DNA from 2 places in the Pseudoalteromonas sp. NCIMB 1079 genome. Region 1 is predicted to be linked to the other one. Evidence: predicted binding sites of a transcription regulator. Region 1 holds the regulator's gene; the other holds the start of a gene.
What was found. Region 1 encodes sigma-54, which starts transcription at its own class of promoters, with help from an activator protein. Its sites were predicted from a motif close to GTTGGCACGNNNNTNGNNT; they were not measured.
Positions count from the first base shown of each region.

Region 2: the regulator sigma-54 is predicted to act here: its motif matches at 2,001-2,019, upstream of ABX891_RS04570 (BON domain-containing protein).

Region 1 is NZ_JBEWZA010000001.1:3,313,226-3,317,671, forward strand. Features, by position in the region: gene ABX891_RS15430 (KpsF/GutQ family sugar-phosphate isomerase) at 1-40, shown strand, start outside; gene kdsC (3-deoxy-manno-octulosonate-8-phosphatase KdsC) at 41-592, shown strand; gene lptC (LPS export ABC transporter periplasmic protein LptC) at 589-1,143, shown strand; gene lptA (lipopolysaccharide transport periplasmic protein LptA) at 1,133-1,678, shown strand; gene lptB (LPS export ABC transporter ATP-binding protein) at 1,675-2,400, shown strand; gene ABX891_RS15455 (RNA polymerase factor sigma-54) at 2,470-3,969, shown strand; gene hpf (ribosome hibernation promoting factor) at 3,996-4,283, shown strand; gene ptsN (PTS IIA-like nitrogen regulatory protein PtsN) at 4,288-4,446, shown strand, end outside.
Region 2 is NZ_JBEWZA010000001.1:980,549-984,994, forward strand. Features, by position in the region: gene ABX891_RS04565 (mechanosensitive ion channel family protein) at 74-1,030, shown strand; gene ABX891_RS04570 (BON domain-containing protein) at 1,607-1,927, opposite strand; gene srmB (ATP-dependent RNA helicase SrmB) at 2,201-3,427, opposite strand; gene ABX891_RS04580 (tRNA1(Val) (adenine(37)-N6)-methyltransferase) at 3,503-4,201, shown strand; gene ABX891_RS04585 (DUF4153 domain-containing protein) at 4,262-4,446, shown strand, end outside.

The sequences.
Region 1 (4,446 bases):
ATTAAATATGCAAGACCTATTGAAAGCAGGAGTGTTATAAATGCAATTTGAAGAACTCTATCAACCGCTGAGCGATGATGCAAAAGCACGCGCTAAAAAAGTAAAACTACTTATATGCGATATTGATGGTGTATTTTCTGATGGCCGTATTTACCTTGGCAATCAAGGTGAAGAGCTAAAAGCATTTAATACAAAAGATGGTTTTGGCATTAAAGCACTTATAAACAGTGGCTTTGAAGTAGCTGTTATTACTGGTCGTCATTCACAGATAGTACAACAACGTATGAGCAGCTTAACCGTACAGCATATTTATCAAGGCCAAGAAAATAAGCTCATTGCCTATCAAGAATTAAAAGATAAACTCAACCTTAGCGATGAACAAATTGCTTATATTGGTGATGACGGTCCTGACATGCCTGTTATGGAGTTAGTAGGCTTTGCCGTTGCAGTAAATGATGCCCACCCACTTATTAAGCGTTTGTCACACTATGTAACGCAAATGCCTGGTGGTTTTGGTGCTGTGAGAGAACTCACCGATTTGCTCATGCTTGAAAATGGTAAAGCATTGACTACACAAGGCACTAGTTCATGAATGCAGCGCGCATAATATTAAGCGTTTTATTCATTAGCTGTATGGTTTGGCTTTGGTACCCTTATTTTACACAAACAAATATTGTGCCTCAGGCTGAGCCTGAAGTTATTGCTAAGCCTGATTACATAGCTATTGAGCTCAAACAGACAGCCTATGATGAGCAAGGTAAAATTAGCCACAAAGTCACTGCGGCTAAAATGGAGCTATACCAGCAATTAGGTTTCACGTTTTTCGAAAAACCCATTTTCACTTTATATAACGAACAACAAACGTGGCAAATAAATGCAGACGAAGCAACATTATACGAAGATAAACAATTAATTTTAGAAGGTAATGTGGTTGCCAAAAATTTAACCGATAACGCCATGATAGACAAAATCAATGCTGATAATATTCAGGTTGATATAAAGCTATTAACAATGCGTTCGGAGCAACCCGTCATCATCACTGGACCCAATTTAAAAATCACCGGTAAAGGCCTAGAAGCCGACTTAAAAACCGAAGTGATAAAACTAATTAACCATACGCGAACCATATACTATGACCAATAAAATATTAAAATCACTTATAATTCCTACACTTATACTAGCGTTTAATAGTAGTGCTGCAGAGCAAAACACGCAACCTGCTGCCAATCAAATTTCAATAAGTGCCGACAAGCAAGAAGGTCAATTGAAAGCTAATGTGGGTATTTTTGAGAAAAACGTTGAGATTATTCACGGTAATCGCCGCATTACAGCCGATCGCCTCGAAGTACACAAACGTGATGAACTTGGTGATAATAAACAATTATTAATTGCCACAGGTAGCCCTGCGCACTTTGAAGAAAAGCAATCAGACGGCACAACTATGAGCGCCAGTGCTGACGAAGTACGTTATGATGTATCTAAGCGTTTTTTAACGCTTGTTGGTAATGCACAAGTATCGCAAGCCGGACAAAAAATAAATGCTAAAAGCATTACCTACGACATAGAGCAGCAGCTCATCAGTGCCGAAAAAGATGAAAACTCAACTGACCGCGTTCACACAATTTTAGTACCGATCGAAACTAAAAAAAGTAAAAAAGGCGATAAAGGTCAACCATGAGCACATTAAAAGCAGAACTATTAGCAAAAAGCTATAAAGGTCGTGAAGTTGTAAAAAACGTCGGCCTTGAAGTACAAGCTGGCAGTATAGTTGGCTTACTTGGCCCTAACGGTGCTGGTAAAACAACGACTTTTTATATGATTGTAGGGCTTGTTCCTAGCGACAAAGGTAAAATATCTATTGATGATAACGATATTACTCTTTTACCTATGCATAGTCGTGCTAGATTAGGCATAGGCTACTTACCACAAGAGTCATCGATTTTTAGAAAGCTGACTGTTTATCAAAACTTAATGGCCATTTTAGAAACGCGCAAAGAACTAAATAAACAAGCCAGAGAAGACACGCTCAATAACTTATTAGATGAATTTAGCATACAACACATTCGTGATAGCCAAGGTATGGCATTATCGGGTGGAGAACGTCGTCGTGTAGAAATAGCACGAGCGCTGGCAGCAGATCCTAAATTTATATTACTGGATGAACCGTTTGCTGGTGTTGACCCTATTTCGGTATTAGATATAAAGAAAATAATAGAACATCTTAAAAATCGTGGGATTGGAGTATTAATTACCGACCATAACGTAAGAGAGACCCTTGATGTTTGTGAAAAAGCCTACATTGTTTCTCATGGGGAGCTGATTGCATCAGGTACTCCAGAACACGTATTAAATGATAAAACAGTACGCGATGTTTACTTAGGCGAGCAATTTAGGCTGTAACATTTACGCCATGTCTTTAAGCATCTGCTAGTATTAATTATAACAACATAAAAGGATTGTTAGAGATACATGAGGCAATCACTACAGCTGCGCATGGGCCAGCAACTTACAATGACTCCACAGTTGCAACAAGCTATTCGTTTGTTGCAACTCAGTACATTGGATCTCCAGCAAGAAATACAAGAAGCTCTCGACAGTAATCCACTATTAGAGGTTGAAGAGGCAGACTATTCCGAAGACGCTGCTGGTAAAAACGAGCAAAAAGCTGATACCGATGACATAACTGTTAGCGCATCTGCTGATGATGCTCCGAGCGAATACGAACAAGATACTGGTGAAGCACTTGCAAAAGACACGCTAAGTGACGACATGGCTATGGATGTTAGTTGGGATGAGTACATGAGTGCCGCTCCTGCAGCCTCATCAGGTCCAATGCCTGAAGATGAATCTATATACCAAGGCGCCTCTACTGAAACGCTCCATGAGTATTTAATGTGGCAATTACAACTAACGCCATTTAGCCCTACCGATGAAGCCATCGCTATTGCGATTGTAGAAGCCGTCGATGATTCAGGTATTTTAACACTAAGCTGCGAAGAAATTTTAGAAAGCTTTAATCAAGAAAACGAAGATGATAACGAAGTCGAACTTGATGAAATTGAAGCGGTATTAAAACGCATCCAACTGTTTGATCCTGTTGGTATTGCTGCACGTAGTTTACAAGAGTGTTTGTGTATTCAGCTTAATCAATTTGATAAAGAAACACCTTACATTAATGAAACGAAAATGATTTTAACCGAGCATATTGATCTATTAGCAGCTCGCGACTATCGTACATTAATGAAAAAAACTAAGCTCAAAGAAGAAGAGCTTAAAGAAGTAATGACACTAATACATACTCTCAACCCAAAACCTGCAGATACTATAGTAAGGGAAGAATCTGAGTATGTTATTCCTGATGTGTCAGTTAAAAAAATTAAAGGCCGCTGGGTTGTCGAATTAAACCCAGATAGCATGCCTAAAATTCGTGTTAATAGCCAATACGCGGCAATGTCTCGCACTGTAAAATCAAGTGGCGACAGCCAGTTTATTCGCTCACATTTACAAGAAGCTAAATGGTTTATTAAAAGCTTAGAAAGTAGAAACGACACGCTATTAAAAGTTACTAATTGTATTGTTAAGCAACAACAAGGCTTTTTTGAACATGGCCCTGAAGCCATGAAACCAATGGTTTTAAATGATGTCGCTGAAATGGTAGAAATGCACGAATCGACAATTTCGCGCGTAACTACTCAAAAGTACATGCATACACCCCGTGGTATATTTGAGCTTAAATACTTTTTCTCAAGCCATGTAAGTACTGAAAACGGTGGTGAATGTTCATCTACAGCAATACGTGCGCTTATCCGAAAATTAATCGCAGCAGAAAACTCAGCAAAACCATTGAGTGATAGCAAAATAGCGGATATATTGGCTGAGCAAGGAATTAAAGTAGCAAGACGTACAATCGCAAAATACCGCGAATCTCTTGCTATTCCACCGTCAAATCAGCGTAAAAGTCTGATTTAAGACGCTAAACTAAGAGGGTAATGCTTATGCAACTAAACTTAACTGGTCGTCACGTAGAATTAACCGATTCACTAAGAGACTATATTAATACTAAATTTGCGAAGCTTGAAAGACACTCTGATCATATAAATAATGTTCATGTCATTCTCGATGTAGAAAAATTAAATCAAAAAGCAGAAGCCACAATACACGTAAGCGGTGCTGAGCTATTTGCCTCTACAGAACATCAAGATATGTATGCCGCTATTGACTCGTTGATCGACAAGCTCGATCGCCAAGTAATCAAACACAAAGAGAAGCTTGCTCGACACTAATATGATGAAATTAAGTTCACTTATATGCCAGGACTGCAGCAAAGCTGCGGTCCTTTTTAATAGCAAAAAAAGAATTTTAGAGTTCATTAGCGAACTTGCTCACGACAAACTTCCGTATTTACCGCAACAAGATATTCTTAATGCTTTAATGAGCAGAGAGAAA
Region 2 (4,446 bases), 2.3 Mb from region 1:
TTTTGATGTTGGCGTTATATTTGCTATCTCATCTAATATTAATGAGAACACTAATTAAATAGGTGCAAATAAAATGATCAGCATTCCGTCAATTGATGAAGCCGAAAAACTAATAGAAGAAAAGCTCGGAGGGTGGTTTGATGTTGTAATAAGTCATATCCCTAATTTTATAGTTGCGATACTGATCGCAATTGTGTTTTCAATATTGGCACGCTTTGCTGGCAAGCTGATGAAAAACGTATTACGCCGCTCTCTCGACTCAACGCAAATTGCCGATTTAATGGCGTCAATATTTAAAGTTATTGTGTTGTGCATAGGTTTATTTATTGCACTCGATTTTGTTGGCTTAAAAGGCACCGTTACTTCGCTACTTGCTGGTGCGGGTATTGTGGGTTTAGCCATTGGTTTTGCGTTTCAAGACATGACCGAAAACCTAATTGCAGGTATAGCAATGGGTGTACGTAAGCCATTTAAAACAGGTGATGTCATAGAAACCGATGATGTGTTTGGTTCGGTGCATTCTATAAACCTACGTAACACGCTAATAGAGAGCTTTTACGGGCAACTAATACTTGTACCAAACAAAGTCTTATTTAGAAATGTACTAAAAAATTACACCACGCTAGGTATAAGACGTATAGAAGTACCTGTAGGTATTTCGTACGGCGATGACATAGAAAAAGCAAAAGACGTTATAGTCGAAAAAATTAACGAATTTGACTTTGTAATACGCAAAGACGAAACCGCTGTATACGCTGAAGGTTTTGGCGACAGTAGCATTAACTTACTGGTGTGGTTTTGGATTAAATACCCAGGCGAGCCTGACTTTATGACGGTACGCCACAAAGGTGTTGTTGCCGTTAAGCAAGCATTAGACGAAGCTGATATTAGTATTCCTTTCCCAATTCGTACGCTCGACTTTGGCATTAAAGGGGGTGAAAAACTTGATGCCATGATAAGCGATAAAATAAGCCAGCAGTCATCCAATAAAGACAGTAGCGACGGTGCTGACTCTAGCCAAAGTGAGTAATTTAGTTAAAACTCATTAGGCAAAAGCATTGGGAAATAGTTACTTACCAACAGCGCATTTTTACAGAGTAAAATTGCGCTTTTTTTTATAAACGGATTATTAGCTAAAAGTCTAAATACCTAGTTTGTGTTTATTGAATATCAATTCTAATTAGTTGCGTTTGGCCATGGGAGTATTAACAAGTAAGATTAGTGTTTTACCCAACGATTTTTTTACTGCCTTGCCGCACACTCTGAAATAACGTTCTCATCTATTTCAATAACTAAATAAATCATCATTTTTAAGCCAGTTAGGTCGGCTAAAGAATGTGTGTAAGCTTTTTCAGTATCAATTGGGTTAACTTAAGGGTTAAAAGAGCGAAGACAAACACGCTAGCATCAATTCTAAATTTATCTTCATAAGTATAAGTGTGAGCTATCGTTTTAAAGGGAGGAATAATCGTATTGCTTAGGCTTTATTTTATCTTTTTCACAGCTGCAAAACTTGCCTTAAAAAGAATATAAAAAAGCGCAGCTTGTGTTGGAATAACAAGCCGCGCTTATGAATTAGTTATACAAATAGGTTTTGTGGTGCGTATTAAATAACGCTAATTTTGTTACGAATGATTTTAACCCCATCTATATTTTCTAAAAACTTTTGAGCTAGTGCGCGCTGAAAACCAGTTTGTGCTTCACCGTATAAATCTACTTCACCATTTTTGACCTGCACACGAATATCACTTAACGCTAGGTTAGGGTTAGTTCGTAGGGTGTTGGTGATAGTTTGTTGTAGGTTAGGTTGAGTGGCTACACTGCTTACTACGGCCATGTTGGTTGCTGCACTTACCTTTGTAGCGCAAGCTAATAAAAATAAACAACAAAATGATACTAAAGCGATAGTTAACTTGAAGCGGTTCATAACTTAATCCTTACATTACGGTGAATAGTGCAGCCACAAAATGGAAATTCCATCGGCTAGGTTATCTTTGTAGTTACAATTTCGGTGCCAATATTAACGCTATGAAATATAAGGTAATTTTATTAAGTGGGAATTAAGGTGGGCAAAAATTACATTTAAATGAGTATGAGTTACATGCTTGGGTTACATATGTAACAGGTACAAAGACCAGAGCCTGTAAGGCTTGCATTAAAAAAGCCGACAAAAGTCGGCTTAGAATAAAAATATGTTAGGTTACTTTTTCTTTTTAACCTTAGCCTTTTTCTTAGCTTTCATTTTTACTGGATCTTTACGCTTTTTAGCCGGCGGCTTAGCTTCTTTATGTTGTGGCTCAACACCTTTAATTACACGGCGTTTTAGTTTTTGTTCAACGTAGCGCTCTACTTTATACAAAATACCAATGTCGTGTGCTTCAACTAATGATATTGCAATCCCTTTTTTACCAGCACGGCCAGTACGACCAATACGGTGTACGTATACGTCGGCAGTGCGCGGCATATCAAAGTTAATAACGTGGCTAATGTCAGATACGTCAATACCACGTGCGGCTACATCGGTCGCAATTAATATACGTGTTTTGCCACTGTGGAAGTTTTCCATGGCTTTCATACGTTTGTCTTGTGGCATTTCGCCGCGTAACCAAGCTGCTTTAACGCCGTTATTGGTTAGCTCGCCAATCAGTGTTTCTAAACGCTCACGGGTTTTAACAAACACAATTGCTTTAGTCACATCTGGACCATTTAAGGTATTTACTAAAAGCTCTAGTTTATGATGATAGTCATCGGCTAAATGTACCCACTGGTGAATTTTAGCTTTTTCTTTACGTGACGATTCAGCTTCAAGCAGTGCAGGGTCGTTTAATGTTTTTTCAGCAAACCTTTCTACGCTGTCACCTTCGAGTGTTGCTGAGAATAAAAAACATTGGCGACGATTTTTAGCTTCGTCACAAATACGGCTCATTTCTTTTTTGAAACCCATATCTAACATGCGATCTGCTTCATCGATAATAAGCATTTCTACGTGTTCAGCATGAAAGTTTTCGGTTTCTAGGTATTCCATTAATCGACCTGGTGTGGCGATTAAAATATCGTTATTTTTTTCGAAAATTTCTTTATGCGTGCCGTAGTTAATACCGCCTGTTACTACACCAATTTTTAGGTGTGTGCGTTTAGCTAGCAGTTCACATTGTTCATGAATTTGATAAGCCAACTCACGAGTCGGGGTCATAACGAGGACGCGCGCAAAACCAGGATCACGACGTGGGAAATCCAGTAAGTACTGAATAGCCGGAATTAAAAATGCCGCTGTTTTACCTGTACCAGTAGGCGCAGATGCTAAAATATCGCGCCCCTGTAGTGCTTCAGGAATAGCTTGTTGTTGAATGCTGGTTGGCGTCTCGTAGCCCATTTTATTAATGGCATCGAGTAGCTTGTTATCAAGATCAAATTCAGAAAATTGCATAGAGTGTCTAAAATAAGGGACAATTACCCTGATTATACGCGCTATGCTGCGCTTGGTGAATGAAAAGGTGAAAAAATGTCTGGTTTTGTATTTAAACAATTTAAAGTTGAACACGACCACTGTGCAATGAAAGTTTCTACCGATGGCATTTTGCTTGGCGCATGGGCTAATTTAAGCGGTGCAAAGTCGTTACTTGATATAGGCACCGGCACCGGCTTACTAGCACTAATGTGTAAGCAGCGCAGTAATGAGCTTGATATAACTGCGGTAGAAATTGACGAAAGCGCCTATACCCAAGCATTACAAAATGTAGCTAATAGCCCGTGGCCAACTATAAGTATTACGCACCAAACTATTCAACGCTTTAGTAGTGAAGTTAAATTTGATGTTGTTATCTCTAATCCACCGTATTTTAATCACAGTTTAAAAGGCGATAATGCTGCGCGTAATACCGCACGCCATACCGACGGCCTAAGTTTTGAAGAGTTAATTAATGCGTTTAAACATTTAAGCCATAGTGGTTCCCGCTTTAGCTTAATACTCCCAAGCGTTGAAGGCGCATTATTTATTGAGCTTGCTACTCAAAATGGGCTTTATTTAAATACTCATTGCCAAGTAAAAGCCACGCCCAACAAAGATATTAGCCGCAGTTTAATGACATTTAGCTACGTAAAAAGCGATATAGAATCATCAATCCTGTGTATTAGAAACTTAGATAATACCTACACTGCTGATTATATAGCCCTATGCAAAGCATTTTATTTGAAAATGTGAAGCAATTGTAAAATAGGAACGAATAACGCAAACTGACTAAAACCATTGTTGAGAACAGATATGGATAGTCAGTTACCAAAATCTTTTATAATTATACTTGCCGTATTACAGGCTATTGCTCTTACCCTTTTGTATAGCAGTATAGAAAATAATGTGTGGCCAGCAACAAGCCCTACATGGTTAGTCTCACTTATTACATTTTCTATGAGCTTTCCTTTATTAATGCTAATGACCGTTAATAAAAA